3 regions of the Methylocella sp. CPCC 101449 genome follow, and region 2 is predicted to be linked to each of the others. Evidence: predicted binding sites of a transcription regulator. Region 2 holds the regulator's gene; each other region holds the start of a gene.
What was found. Region 2 encodes PhoB, which activates phosphate uptake and scavenging genes when phosphate is short. Its sites were predicted from a motif close to TGTCATNNANCTGTCAT; they were not measured.

Region 1: a site for PhoB is predicted at 2,239-2,255, ahead of phnF (phosphonate metabolism transcriptional regulator PhnF). Genes of this name have one in related genera too.
Region 3: a site for PhoB is predicted at 2,703-2,719, ahead of OIM99_RS16390 (calcineurin-like phosphoesterase family protein). Genes of this name have one in related genera too.

What each region holds. Positions count from the first base shown of each region.
Region 1 covers NZ_JAPDHU010000001.1:527,597-532,510, forward strand. The annotation lists gene OIM99_RS02365 (alpha-D-ribose 1-methylphosphonate 5-phosphate C-P-lyase PhnJ) at 1-9, opposite strand, end outside; gene OIM99_RS02370 (carbon-phosphorus lyase complex subunit PhnI) at 6-1,106, opposite strand; gene phnH (phosphonate C-P lyase system protein PhnH) at 1,110-1,715, opposite strand; gene phnG (phosphonate C-P lyase system protein PhnG) at 1,715-2,173, opposite strand; gene phnF (phosphonate metabolism transcriptional regulator PhnF) at 2,280-3,029, shown strand; gene OIM99_RS02390 (TetR/AcrR family transcriptional regulator) at 3,045-3,719, opposite strand; gene OIM99_RS02395 (oxidoreductase) at 3,764-4,696, shown strand; gene OIM99_RS02400 (methyltransferase domain-containing protein) at 4,693-4,914, shown strand, end outside.
Region 2 covers NZ_JAPDHU010000001.1:898,935-903,848, forward strand. The annotation lists gene pstB (phosphate ABC transporter ATP-binding protein PstB) at 1-411, shown strand, start outside; gene phoU (phosphate signaling complex protein PhoU) at 433-1,155, shown strand; gene phoB (phosphate regulon transcriptional regulator PhoB) at 1,166-1,930, shown strand; gene OIM99_RS03990 (GcrA family cell cycle regulator) at 2,024-2,560, opposite strand; gene OIM99_RS03995 (O-succinylhomoserine sulfhydrylase) at 3,006-4,199, opposite strand; SAM riboswitch at 4,274-4,352, opposite strand; gene OIM99_RS04000 (2'-deoxycytidine 5'-triphosphate deaminase) at 4,407-4,914, shown strand, end outside.
Region 3 covers NZ_JAPDHU010000002.1:1,180,859-1,185,772, reverse strand. The annotation lists gene moaC (cyclic pyranopterin monophosphate synthase MoaC) at 1-105, opposite strand, end outside; gene trpC (indole-3-glycerol phosphate synthase TrpC) at 102-914, opposite strand; gene trpD (anthranilate phosphoribosyltransferase) at 935-1,954, opposite strand; gene OIM99_RS16395 (aminodeoxychorismate/anthranilate synthase component II) at 1,955-2,584, opposite strand; gene OIM99_RS16390 (calcineurin-like phosphoesterase family protein) at 2,775-4,334, shown strand; gene OIM99_RS16385 (hypothetical protein) at 4,331-4,914, opposite strand, start outside.

The DNA.
Region 1 (4,914 bases), 370 kb from region 2:
TTGGTTCATTCCGCCGCCTCCTTGGCTTCGAAAGCGACGTCATTCGCGGCTTTGTGCTCGGCCCGCATGGTTCGCACCAAACCGAGTTCCGACTGGAAGTCGACATAATGCGGCAGTTTCAAATGTTCGACGAAGCCGGTCGCCTGCACGTTGTCGCAATGGGACAGAACGAATTCCTGGTCCTGGGCCGGGGCGACAATGTCCTCGCCCAGCTCTTCGGCACGCAGCACACGGTCACATAGCGCCATCGCCATCGCCTTGCGCTCGGCTAGGCCGAACACCAGGCCATAGCCGCGGGTGAACTGAGGCGGCACCTTGGCCGAGCCCTTGAACTGATTGACCATCTGGCATTCGGTCAATTGCACGCGACCGATCGGAACGGCGAAGCCCAGCTCCGGCATGAAGATTTCGACCTCGACTTCGCCGATGCGGATTTCGCCGGCGAAGGCATGAGAGCGGGCATAGCCGCGCTGGGTCGAATAGCCGAGCGCGAGCAGAAAGCCTTCGTCACCACGCGACAGGGATTGCAAGCGCATGGCGCGCGACAGTGGAAATTCGACCGGCGTCTCAGTGATGTCGCCGGGCTCGCCAAAACCAGCCTCATCTTCCTCGATCAACCCTTCGGCACCGAGGATATCGGCGATGCGGGTGACCGGCTCCTGAGGATCGGTGCGCTTGTCGCCGGCCTCGATCGCCGGATCGCCATCGAGCTCTTCGTCCAACAGACGATGGGTGTAATCGAACGTCGGCCCGAGAAGCTGGCCACCGGGCAGATCCTTGTAGCAGGCGGAGATGCGGCGCTCGACCAGCATGGAACCGGTATCGATCGGTTCGCTATGGCCGAAGCGCGGCAACGTGGTGCGATAGGCACGCAGCAGGAAGATCGCTTCGATCATATCGCCGCGCGCCTGCTTGATCGCCAGCGCCGCCAGTCGTCGATCATAGAGCGAGCCTTCGCTCATCACCCGATCGACACCAAGCGCCAATTGCTCGGCAATCTGCTCGAGAGTGAGGGCCGGCACCGAACGGTCGCCGCGCCGGCGATCGGCGAGGAGCCGATGGGCATTGTCGATCGCGGCTTCGCCGCCTTTGACAGCAACATACATGGCTCAGCTCTCCAATTCGACAAGGCGCGCGGTGCGTGGCAGACAGGCGATGGCCTCGGCACTCGTCAGAATGAGATCGACACCGCAGGGGAAACGTTCTCCGTTGTCGCGCCATTGCACGGTGAAATCCGCTGGCAGGCCTTGCGGTGCAATGGTCTTGCGGCCTTTGATGCCGGGTCCCGCGAAGGCCAGCGGCGCGCCGCCATCGAGGCTGTCCACTTGCAGGATCAGCGTCGTCGATTGATCGGGATAATTGTGCGAACCCAAAGCGAAATGTTCGAGCGGCGGCATCGATTTGGGATCGCCGACGAGCGCGAAATGCGCTTCGGCTGGCGTTGCCGCGACACGAGCACCAGTGTGGAAGGTGAGCCAGGACTGCAGCGCCGAATTCGCCAAGGCCGGATCGAGCCAGAACGGCGTATCGACATCGAGCAATGTGCAGGCAACCGTGCCGGCGATCGCGCTCAGCGGCGCCGGCGGCGTGGCATGCGCCAGAATGGCGAGCACATGGCCCGGCCGCGCCATCGCATCCATGATCACGCGGAATGCCGATTGCGCGTTGAAAACGGGATCGGCGAATCCGCCGTCCAATGTAGCGGCCTGATCCATCATTGATCCTCTCCGCGTACCATCGTGAAAAAATCGACGCGCGTGGCCGCCGTTTCCTGGCGACGTTTTTCATCGGCGGCATCGAGTTCGGATTTGATCGGCGCGATCAACGCGGCATCGATCCGTGTCGCCATCGCCGCGTCCTGACACAGCGCATCGATGACCGCCGACAGGCGCGCCTTCTCAACGTCGCGACCGAGCGCCATGGCATGGCCGATGGAGCCGTCTTCCAGCTTGACGCTGGCGCGAGTGACCGTGGCCTCCCCGACATTGAACGCCTCGCCGGTGCCGCCCACGCGACCACGCAGCATGACGAGGCCGGCTTCAGGGCCCCGCACGGATTTGTAGGCGGGATCGAGACCCAGCGTGGACCAGAGGTCGCGCAGCCTGCCGCCGTTGCTGCGCGCCAGGATCGCCATGCGGTCCCTGCGCGGGTGGGGGATGATGTCCAGGCTCATGTAAGCTCCAAATTTGTCTATTGATATAGACAAATAGACAAGATATCTTTACGTACCGAGTCTTGATGACGACGGCGTGACAGCGCGTCGAAAGGGAGTTGAAAAAGTGCAGAGAGCCGGTTTGCAGCGCGGCGTCGGCGTCGCGCTTTGGCGCCAGATTGCCGATGGAATTCGCTCGGGTCTGACCAATGGCCTGGTCGACGACAACGGCCGGCTGCCACCAGAAAGCGAGCTGGCCGAACGCTTTGGCGTCAATCGCCACACGGTGCGCGCGGCGATTTCGGCCTTGGCGCATGAAGGCGTGCTGCATTCGGTGCAAGGCAGCGGCACATTCGTGCGCCGTCGCAAGCGGCTGGTCTATCCGATCGGCGCCCGCACGCGCTTTTCCTCAGGCTTTGGCCAGCAGACGCGCGACCGGCAGACGGAACTTCTCGATTATGCGCGCGAAGCGGCTTCGCCCGAAGTGGCGGAAGCGCTTGGCCTTGCCGCAGGCGCCGATGTGTTGCGCCTGGAAATGCGCGGCATCGCCGACGGCCTGCCCGTTTCGCGTGCTACATCCTGGTTCAGCGCGGACCGCTTTCCAACGATCGTCGATATTTATCGCGAAACGAAATCGGTCACGGCTTCGCTCGCCCGTTTGGGCATCGCGGATTATCTGCGTGCGTCCACCGGCGTCGAAGCGCGCCATGCCGATGAAGCCGATACGGAAGAGTTGCAACTGTCGCCCGGCGCCATCGTCATCGTCACGCGGGCGCTCAACGTCGATCCGGACGGCGTTCCCATCCAGTTTTCCTTCACCCGTTTTCCCGCCGATCGCGTGGAACTCACCATCGAGACGGCGCGGCCGACACGATGATGTTTGTGGGGGACACTATGGCCAGGTGGCTTTGATGATCGTCGGGAGTTCGCTGACGACGAACGCATCGATGGAGCCATTGGGAGCCAGAGCGGTGAATTTGCCGTCCAAGGTCAGTTGCAGAAAGCCATGCACCATGGACCATATCGCCAAGCAAAGCCGCATGACTTCGGCGTCGTCAACGGGACGCCCCTGCCCCGCCCTGTAGAGACGAACCGTTTCTTCCAGTTCCTTCATCGCCGTCTTGCCGGCCACATGCAGGCGATCGTCGTCCGGCAACAGAAGATCGTGCCGAAACATCAGTTGGAAGCGACCCGGCTGCTTGAGGCCATAGCGTACATAGGCAATGCCTTGCGCTTGCAGCCGTTCGGCCGGCGAAACGTTGCCTTCGGCAGCGCGTTGCAGATCTATGGCAAGCTGATCGAAACCTGAAATGGCGATTTCGGTGAGAAGCCCAGCCGCGCTGCTGAAATGATGGGCCGGCGCGCCAGGCGAAACGCCGGCACGGCGGGCCACTTCGCGGAGCGAAAAGCCTTCAGCACCACGCTCGGCCAGCAGTTCCTCAGCGGCGCGGATCAGCGCCGCGCGCAGATCGCCATGGTGATAGCCCCTGCGCTCCCCGGCCCGCCCAGGCCGGGCCTTTTTTTTCAGCGCCGCAATGATGCCATCTATACAGTGTTTAGATTCCATGTCATGACGATCTTATCAGTGTTCAGATCGATCTGGAAGATGCGATGAGCAAATGGACAGAACAGGCCATACCTGATCAGAGCGGCCGCACCGTTCTGGTGACCGGGGCCAATAGCGGGCTGGGCTTCGTCACCAGCCTGGAACTGGCCCGCAAAGGCGCCCATGTGCTGATGACGGCGCGCGACCCCGCGAAAGGCGAAGACGCCCTCGCCCGCATCCGCGTCGCCGTGCCCAATGCCTCCATCGAACTGCGACGGCTCGACCTCGCCGATCTCGATCAGGTGAAAAGCTTTGCCCGACAGCTCATTGACGACAAGGTTCCGCTCGACGTCCTCATCAACAATGCCGGCGTGATGATGCCACCACGCACGCTCACCGGCCAAGGCTTCGAGCTGCAATTCGGCGTCAATCATCTGGCGCATTTCGCGCTGACCGGCCTGCTTCTTGAAACGCTGGCCAAAAGACAGGAGAGCCGCGTCGTCACCGTCTCGTCGGATCTGCATCGACGCGGACATATTCACTTCGACGATCTCGATGGCGCGAAGACCTACGGCCGCATCGCCTTTTACGCGCAATCGAAATTCGCCAATGTGCTGTTCGCGCTGGAGCTCGACCGGCGTCTGCGCGCGGCGCGCCTGCCTGTCCGCAGTCTCCTGGCTCATCCAGGTTATGCAGCGACCAATCTGCAAACAAGCGGCCCGACGGGCCTGCTCAACCTGTTCATGCGCATCGGCAACCGTTTTATGGCGCAGAGCATGGAAATGGGTGCCTTGCCGCAGCTCTACGCCGCCACCGCGCCGCAAGCCGAAAGCGGCCAATTCATCGGACCCGATGGCCGCAACGAGATGAAGGGCTATCCGACCGTGGTGCAACCGATCGCGAGCGCCCGCGATCCCGAGGTCGCAGCGAAACTCTGGACGCTTTCGGAACGGCTCACGGGCGTCAAACCCTCTTTTGCAACGGAGACTTCTGTATGAGTGCGAGTGACATCCTGCCCTTCTTCCAGGCTTGGCTGTCGGCCCCTTTGCGTGTGGCTTCGATCACGCCATCGGGTCAGGCGCTGGCTGATCTCATCACGTCGGAAATCTCCGCCACCACCGGCCCCGTGCTTGAACTGGGCGTCGGCACCGGCGTGTTCACCCGTGCGCTTCTGGCGCGCGGCGTCCTTGAAAGCAACTTGACCCTCGTCGAGAAC
Region 2 (4,914 bases):
CCGAAGAGCGAGATGGACGGCCGCGTCGAAACGGCGCTGCGTGGCGCGGCGCTGTGGGAAGAAGTGAAGAACAAGCTCAATGCCAGCGGCCTCAGCCTTTCGGGCGGCCAGCAGCAGCGCTTGTGCATCGCCCGCACCGTGGCCATCCGCCCGGAAGTGATCCTGTTCGACGAGCCCTGTTCGGCGCTCGATCCGATCTCGACCGCCAAGATCGAAGAACTGATCGACGAGCTGAAGACGCGCTACACGATCGCGATCGTCACGCACAACATGCAGCAGGCGGCGCGTTGCTCGGACAAGACGGCATTCATGTATCTCGGCGATCTGATCGAATTCGACCAGACCTCGAAAATCTTCATGTCGCCGGAACAAAAACAGACGCAGGACTACATCACCGGCCGCTTCGGCTGAGACAGGATTCCGGAGATCAACATGACCACCGACCAGCATACCGTGAAGGCCTATGACGAGGAGCTGCACTTCATCGGCAGCCGCCTCGCCGAAATGGGCGGGATCGCGGAGAAGATGCTTTATGACGCCATCGACGCGCTGTCGCGCCTCGATGCGGACCTGGCTCGCCGCACCATCGAACGTGACCCCAAGCTCGACGCTTTGCAGCGCGAGATCGAAGAAAAGGCCGTGCTGACCATCGCCCGGCGCCAGCCCATGGCCGTCGATCTCAGAGAACTGGTCGCCGCCATCCATATCGCCAGCGATCTGGAACGTGTCGGCGATCTCTGCAAGAACATCGCCAAGCGCACGACGAAGATTTCCGGCGACATGCGCGTGCCGCGCACGCTCGTCGGTCTCAAGCACATGGCCGATATCGCGGCCATTCAGCTCAAGAACGTGCTCGACGCCTATGCTCAGAAGAACGTGGCGGCGGCCGACGAAGTGTGGCGGCGCGACGCTGATGTCGACGCGCTGGAAGACTCCGTCTTCCGCGATCTCCTCACCTTCATGATGGAAGATCCGCGCAACATTTCGTTCTGCACCCATCTGCTGTTCTGCTCGAAGAACATCGAGCGGATCGGCGATCACGCGACCAACATCGCGGAAACCGTACATTATCTCGTCACCGGCGAACCGCTGCCGGTGGAACGACCCAAGGGTGGATCATCGGGTCTTGAGTCTCAAGCAGCGGCGGCAAAATAGAGGCTGATCCATGCAGACTTTCACGAATGAATCGAAACCCGTGTCTGTGAACGACAGGCGGCCACGCAACGAGGCGACCGCACCGCGCATCCTCATAGTCGAGGATGAGCCGGCCATCGCGCTGCTGCTTGCCTACAATCTGGAAGCGGCCGGATTCACCGTGGAAAGGATCGAACGGGGCGACGAGGCGGAAATCCGCCTCGCCGAGGAGGTGCCCGATCTCCTGATCCTCGACTGGATGCTGCCCGGCGTCTCGGGCCTGGAAATCTGCCGACGCCTGCGGGCGCGGGAGGCGACCAAAGGCCTGCCGGTGATCATGCTCACCGCGCGCGGCGAGGAACAGGAACGGGTGCGCGGCCTTTCGGTCGGCGCCGACGACTATGTGGTGAAACCGTTCTCGGTGCCGGAACTGATGGCCCGGGTACATGCTCTTCTGCGCCGCTCGCGGCCGGAACGCATCGCCACCAAGCTGCAACGTGGACCGATCGAACTCGATCGCGAAACGCGCCGCGTCCATCGCAACGGCCGCGAATTGCATCTGGGTCCCACCGAATTCCGGTTGCTCGAACATCTGATGGAAAAGCCGGGCCGCGTCTTCTCACGCGCGCAACTGCTCGACGCGGTGTGGGGCCTGTCCATCGATATCGACGAACGCACGGTCGACGTGCACATCGGGCGCCTGCGCAAGGCGATCAGCCGCGGCCGCGAACGCGATCCGCTACGCACGGTGCGCGGCGCCGGCTATTCCTTCGACGAGACTTTCGAGCGGGATTGATTGCTCGCGGGATTGATCCACTTCACCGAAGCCGAAAAGAAAAAAGGCGTGTGATTGATCACACGCCTTTAACTTTTCCGAATAGCTGCCTGATCAGGTCAGCCGCGGAACCTGCATCTTCGAGCGGTTGCGGCGATCTTGCGCCGGCTGATAGGCCATGCGCGAATGATAGGGGCAGTAGGTGGCACCGGGATCGGACTTGCCGCCGCAGTAGCGGAACTCGGATGTCGCGGGATCGCCGAGCGGCCAGCGGCACATGGCTTCCTTCAGCTCCATGATCGTCACCCGCTCCGACATCGGCAGCAGGACTTCCTCGATCGGCTTGAGCACCGGCGCCTCATAGGCGCGCGGCGCGAAGGCGAGCGCGGTATTGCCGCGCACCATACCACCGCCCATGGTGCCCGACCGCTGAACCGCCGCCGGCCGATGGGCGCGAGGCTGCGAGACACGGGGGCGCGGCGCGGCCGTCGACGGCGCCTTGACGCGGCCCGACAGACCAAGCCGGTGCACCTTGCCGATCACCGCATTGCGCGTGATGCCATTGCCGATCTCGGCTGCGATCTGGCTGGCGCTGTGACCATCCGACCAGAGCTTACGGAGCGTCTCAACGCGCTCATCGGTCCAGGACATGCTGTTCTCCTAAGTCCGTTTTGCCGTGAATCCGTCTGGCCCGCTCCCCGGATGTACCGGTGAGCGTTGGACGCATGTCACGCTTGCTGAAAGGTCCGCCGCACGAAATGTCGTAGTAGACAGCGTTGAATCTACACTAGCCGTAGAATCACGCGCAAGAGTCCCTGTTCAATGTTCATGTGGGTGAAATCCGTTTTCCCCAAGCCCTTCGCTGCTTTTCGACGATCCCGGCGCCGGCTGTGGCGGTATCAACTCCATGCAAACATTGAGTTTGCCGACGCTGGGATGCGGCGCGTCGGGGCCGGCGGACAAGCCTCTACTTATCCACTGCCTTCACGCCGGCAGGACCGTAAACGGCAAGTGTGGCGGGTTTTTGTAGCGCCTTAACGCCCTCTGGCTTGCCTTTGATGGGCTCATCAAAGGCAAGCCAGCAACGTTGTGACGGCTAAATCGCCGCGATGCCGGCCTGGAAATCTTCCAGAATGTCTTCGATGTCTTCGAGGCCGATGGACAGGCGCAGCATGCCCTCGCCAATCCCCATCGCTTCACGATCGGCCTGCGGCAGACGCTGATGGGTGGTCGTCGCCGGATGGGTGACGATGCTTTTCGCGTCGCCCAGATTGTTGGAAATCTTGATGATGGAGAAGGCATTGGCCATGCGGAAGGCGGCTTGCTTGCCACCCTTCACATCGATCACCACCACGGTGCCGCCACCCGACATCTGGCGCATGGCCAGCTCGTGCTGCGGATGATCCTTACGCGAAGGATAGAGCACGTAGTTGATGGCGCTCTGCTCGGCCAGGAAATCGGCCACCCGCTCGGCATTGCGCATCTGCTGGTTGACGCGCAGCGGCAGGGTTTCAAGCGACTTCAACATCACCCAGGCATTGAAGGGGGAGATGGCCGGGCCGGTCTGGCGCAGGAAATTGTGAATGTGCGCCTGGATGAAGGCTTCCGACGCCAGAATGCAGCCGCCGAGCACGCGGCCCTGGCCGTCGACATGTTTGGTCGCCGAATAGACGACGCAATCGGCGCCGAGTTGCAACGGGCTTTGCAGAATGGGCGTGGCGAAGACGTTGTCGACCACCAAAGTCGCGCCGGCATCATGGGCGATCTTCGCCACGGCTGCGATATCGATGATCTCGAGCTGCGGATTGGTCGGGCTTTCGAGGAAGAAGGTCTTGGTATTGGGGCGCACGGCGGCGCGCCATTGCGCGAGGTCGGTGCCGTCCACCAGGGTACAGGCCACGCCGAAACGCGGCATCAGATCCTCAACGACATAGCGGCAGGAGCCGAACAGCGCTTTGGCGGCGACGATGTGATCGCCCGCCTTGAGCTGGCCGACGATGGCGGCGGTGACGGCCGCCATGCCGGTGGCGGTGGCCCGGGCCGATTCAGCGCCTTCCAGCAAGGCCATCCGCTGCTCGAACATGGCCACGGTCGGGTTGGAAAAGCGCGAATACATGAAGCCGGGCTCGTCGCCCTTGAAGCGCCGTTCGGCGGTTTCCATGCTGTCATAGGCATAGCCCTGGGTCAGATACATGGCCTCGGACATTTCGCCGAACTGGGAGCGCAGGGTTCCGCCATGGACCAGGCGGGTGGCGGGACGCAGATGGCGCGGCGACTTGTTCTGACTCATGCTTTTTCTCCACCCGGGGCGGACCGCCGCCCAAAACAAAACCCGGCTCGTTCGAGCCGGGCGCACGGGACTTATCGAGTGCGGACACGACCCCTTAGCCCCTTATTTTACGTGGCGGCAAGCCGGTCGGCCCAAATGACCACGATACTTGTGGTCTAGCCCAGCCGCCGACTTGGCGTCAACCAAGCCTTCAGTTACGCCAGTCCTATGAGCCAGAACCGCGGCATTTTGCCTGCCCACGAGATCGAGGCCCTGCATGGCGCGGGCGCGATCCGCATCGCTGCCCCCTTCGCGACCGGCCAGGTCCAGCCGGCAAGCCTGGATTTACGCCTGGGCAGCCGGGCCTGGCGCATGCGCGCCAGCTTCCTGCCCGGGCCTGAGCGGCCCGTCAGCGCGCGGATCGAGGCCCTGGCCCTGCATGAAATCGACCTGACCCAGGGCGCCGTGCTGGAAACGGGCTGCGTCTATATCGCCGAACTGATGGAAAGCCTGGCTTTGCCGGCCGAAATCGCCGCTTCCGCCAATCCGAAAAGCTCCACCGGCCGTATCGACGTTTTCACCCGCGTCATCGCCGACCGGGCGCATGAGTTCGACCAGATCGAAGCCGGCTACGACGGCAAGCTCTATGCGGAAATTTCGCCGCGCACTTTCCCCGTGCTGGTGCGCAGCGGCTCGCGCCTGTCGCAAGTGCGCTTCCGGCGCGGCCAGGCGCGGC
Region 3 (4,914 bases), on a different contig from region 2:
CACCACACGGCCTTCGGCCACCGCGACACGGTGTGTCGCGTCTTTATCGGACACATCGACCATATGCGCTTCGCCGGAAGCGGCGATATGGGTGAGCTTGCTCATGCGGGGCGACGCACCAGTTCGCCATGCAGCAGATCGTGCGTGGCCTTGCTGACGTCGGCGTGGCGCATCAGGCTTTCGCCGACGAGGAAGGCGTTGATGCCGGCTTGGCTCAGGCGCACGCAGTCTTCATGCGAGCCGATGCCGCTTTCGCCGACGATGATGCGATCCTTCGGCACGAAGGGCGCCAGCTTCTCGCTGACTTCCAACGTCGTCTTGAAACTGTGCAGATCGCGATTGTTGATGCCGATGAGGCGCGTTTCCAGCGGCAGGGCACGGCGCAGCTCTTCCTCGCTGTGCACTTCGATCAGGACGTCGAGATGCAGATCGTGAGCGGCCTTGTTGAGCGCCTTAGCGGTTTCGTCGTCGACACCCGCCATGATGATCAAGATGCAGTCGGCGCCCCAGGCGCGCGCTTCATAGACCTGATAGGGATCGTAGAGGAAATCCTTGCGCAACGCCGGTAGCAAAGTCGCATCGCGCGCGGCGGTGAGGAATTCAGGCTTGCCCTGGAACGAGGGTTCGTCGGTGAGCACCGAGAGACAGGCAGCGCCGCCATGCTCGTAAGCCTTGGCGAGCTTCGGCGGATCGAAATCGGCGCGAATGAGCCCCTTCGACGGGCTCGCCTTTTTCACTTCGGCGATCAGGCCGAAATCGCCGGCGCTGATCTTGGTTTCGAGCGCATGGACGAAGCCACGCGTCGGGGAGCGCTGCTCGATGATCCGCTCCAGAGCGGGCAGCGGCATGCGGACCTTCGCCTCGGCGATTTCGCGACGCTTATAGGCTTCGATCTTCTGCAGAATGTCGGACATTCGCGCGCTTCCTGCTCCCACTATACTGGACGATTGGTCACTTCGATCAGTTTGGCAAGCGTGGCCTTCGCCCTGCCATCGGCGATGGCTTTGCTGGCAATGGCGACGCCTTCCTTGAGTTCCTTGGCTTTTCCGGCAACGATCAGGGCGGCAGCGGCATTCATCAGCGCGATATCGCGATAGGCCGAGGCCTTGCCGTCAAGCACGTCACGCAGCGCCTGGGCATTGTGTTCGGGATCGCCGCCCTTGAGATCGGCAGGATTGGCACGTTTCAGGCCGGCATCCTCTGGCGCGATGTCGAAGCTCTCGATCTTGCCGTTGGCAAGCGCCACGACGCGGGTTGGGCCGGTGGTGGTGATTTCGTCGAGACCGTCGGAGCCATGGACGAACCAAGCGCTGTCGGAGCCGAGATTGCGCAACACTTCCGCCATCGGCCGCAACAGATCGACGGAGAAAGCGCCGACGAGCTGCCGCTTGACCGAGGCTGGATTGGAGAGCGGGCCGAGAATGTTGAAGATCGTGCGGGTGCCGAGTTCAACGCGCACGGGCGCGACATGGCGCGTGGCGGCATGGTGGCTTGGGGCCATCATGAAGCCGATGCCGACACTCTGGAGCGACGCTTCGATCTGCTCCGGCTTCTGGCCGACGGCGACGCCGAGCGCGCCGAGCACGTCGCTGGCGCCCGAGCGCGAGGACAGCGCACGGTTGCCGTGCTTGGCGACCGGTATGCCGCAGGCGGCGACGATGAGCGAGGCCAGCGTCGAAACATTGTAGGAGCCCGAGCCGTCGCCGCCGGTGCCGACGATATCGATGGCGCCCTCGGGCGCGCTCACGCGCAGCATCTTGCTGCGCATCGCTGCCGTCGCGCCGGTGAATTCATCGACGGTCTCGCCACGTACGCGCAAAGCCATCAGGAATGCGCCCATCTGCGCCGGCGTGACTTCTCCCGACAGCAGATTGTCGAAGGCAGCCTCGGCTTCCGGCCTTGTCAGGCTGGCGCCCGCAGCCACTTTGGCGAGGATCGGCTTGAAGGACTCCATTCACGCAGCTCCGCTTGTCCGTTTCGTCGCGGCCCCCGCCGCGCGGCGCGCATTCCAGTCGTGCGCCATGTCGAGAAAATTCTTCAAGATGAGATGACCATGGTCGGAGAGAATGCTCTCCGGATGAAATTGCACACCATGGATCGGCAGGCTGCGGTGTTGCAGCGCCATGATCAGATTGTCGGTCCAGGCGGTGGCTTCGAGGACGTCGGGCAGGGTATCGGCCTGCACCACCAGCGAATGATAGCGCGTCGCCTGGAAGGGCCCGTTGATGCCGCGAAACAGGCCGGTGCCGCCATGGGTGACCTGCGACAGCTTGCCGTGGATCGGGATCGGCGCGCGCACGACGTCGCCGCCGAAGGCTTCGCCGATGCTCTGATGGCCGAGGCAGACGCCGAGCAACGGCACGGTTTCAGCCGCGGCCGCCACCAGATCGAGGCAGATGCCGGCCTCGCGCGGCGTGCAGGGGCCGGGTGACAGGACTAATGCGTCGGGGTGGGCCGCCATGACGGCGGCGACGGAGACCTGATCGTTGCGATGAACGGTCACGGACGCGCCGAGGGAGCCCAGGTAATGCACCAGGTTCCAGGTGAAACTGTCGTAATTGTCGATCAGCGTGACGGAAGGCATGTCGGCCCCTGTTTCCGGCGTTCTTTTCGACTTTGGCAGGGGCAAGGTCAAGCCGGCCGTTTGAAACGCCCATCTGGCCTTTTTTGGCGCGGGCAGGGTGGTTTAGCCGTCATTCTCCTGTGATCTGGCTGTCGCTGGCCCGTCAACGCTCCGTCAATCGGCTGTCAGCGAATCGGCGCATGCCACCGCCATGTTCGACCGGACCGGACTTTTCGTGACGACGCGGCGCGACCTCCTCCTTTCGAGCGCGGCCTTGGCCAGCGCATCGGCCCTGTCTGGCGCGGCGCCGGCCCAAGTGGGGACGGTTCAAGTGGCGGCGGCCGCGGGCCATTGGGCCAGCGGGCGGGTGCTCGACGGCGATCGCAATCTGGGTCTGGCTGGGGTTTTGGTCTCGAACGGCGTCGATATCGTCGCCACCGACCCGGACGGCCGCTATGTCCTGCCCGAGGCCGACGACGGCACGCTCTTCGTCATCAAGCCGGCGCATTATCAGGTGGCGCGCGATCCCGTGACCGGCCTGCCGCAACACTATCGCCCCTATAGCGCTTCAGTTGGGCGCACCGATTTCAGGCTGCGGGCCTGGGAAGAGCCGCAGCGGTTCGATGTCGCTCTATTTGCCGATCCCCAGCCGGAGAGCCATCGCCACATCGATCATATCCGTGACGGCGCGGTGCGTGACGCGGCACGGCATCGGCCGGCTTTCGGTCTGACGCTCGGCGACATCTGCGGCGACAATCTCAGCCTGCTCGACCGTCTGAACCGCACCATCGGGCAGGTGGGCGTGACCTGGTGGAATGCTGGCGGCAATCACGATCTCGATTACGACGCGACGACGGCAGTCGGCGCGCGGCGCACGTTCCGGCAGAAATATGGGCCGAGCCATTACGCGTTTCACTATGGCCCGGCGCTGTTTGTGGTGCTCGACAATGTCGAATACGAGGGCGCGCGGCCTGATGGTTCGGCGGGCGGTTATCGTGGCGCGATCGGGTCGCGGCAGCTCGCTTTCGTGCGCAATCTTCTGCAGCACTGGCCGCGCGAACGGCTTGTTGTTTTCAGCATGCATATCCCGCTGGCCACCGCCTGGAACCCGTCGAGCATTCGCGACAACACAGCCGATGCACTGGATCTGCTGCGCCTGCTCGACGGTCGCAATGCCGTCAGTTTTTCCGGCCATATGCACACGACCGAGCATGGCTATCTGCCGCAATTTTCCGGCGCATCGCATCATCATCACGTGCTGGCGGCGGTCTCGGGCTCGTGGTGGAGCGGGCCGAACGATTTCCGTGGTACGCCGCTCGCCATGGGCTGCGATGGCTGCCCCGCCGGTTATCATCGGCTTTCGGTCAGCGAGAACGATTATGCGACGACGTTTCATGCGCCGGCGGCCGAAGAGCGGTTGCGCATACACGCGGCCGTTATGGACGACTATGTCGATGTTTTCGCCAATCTGTTCGACGGTGGCCCGCGTTCAACCATGCTGGCGGTGAGCGGCGCGACGCGGGTTGAAATGACAAAAGTGCGCCGTGCCGATCCCTTCGTCGAAGCTTTATTCGCCGATCCGCATGTCGACAAACATTCCTGGGTTAAGGCCGAGCCTTGCGAACACCTGTGGCATGCGCGACTGCCTTTTGGTGCAGGCCTGGCGCCGCAGCGGATCGATGTCGAGGCGTGTGACGAATATGGCCGGCGCGTCGACGATATGGTGTTTGTCGAGCGTGCCCTGTCGGAAGCGCCTGTCTCGCACGGCTAATTTTTTTTCCAGAGACGAAGGAAACGCTCAGATAATTCGCGTCGTTCAATCCAGCGCGATGATTCTGTAGAAGCGGCGTCTATAACAAGCCAACAAATTGAATGTCGTTTGGTTAGTCCGTGAGCGGTTATGATTGCATGCTTTCGGTCTGGATCTGAGGCGTCGTAAATTTCTTGTTCATTTGATCCAATAATCTCAAGTTCGATTGGTTGTTTGGTTGCTGCTCCGGTTGCTATTTCATGCTTCTCTAGTTGAACACGGAGTATGCGGAGATCATGGGCAAGCTCCGAAAAGCCTTCTGGCTGAAGATTGAGCTTCTTTGACTTAATAGTGTGAGTTACGGCGTAAGCGTCACCTATCCACTGTTCCGCTAATGAAGTGTGAGGCTCTGCCATCCATGGATCTTCATATCTCTCATCTTCGATCGCTCTAATAAGAGTATCAAGGCGGCCAAGTCTTTGAATCGTCATCGTTAGAGACGATCTTGGTAACGTGCCGCCTATAGAGAATGAAATGTCTATCCAAGCTTTGAGCACATCTTGGTGTAGATGATAGCTTTGGTTGAATGCTGCCATTATTA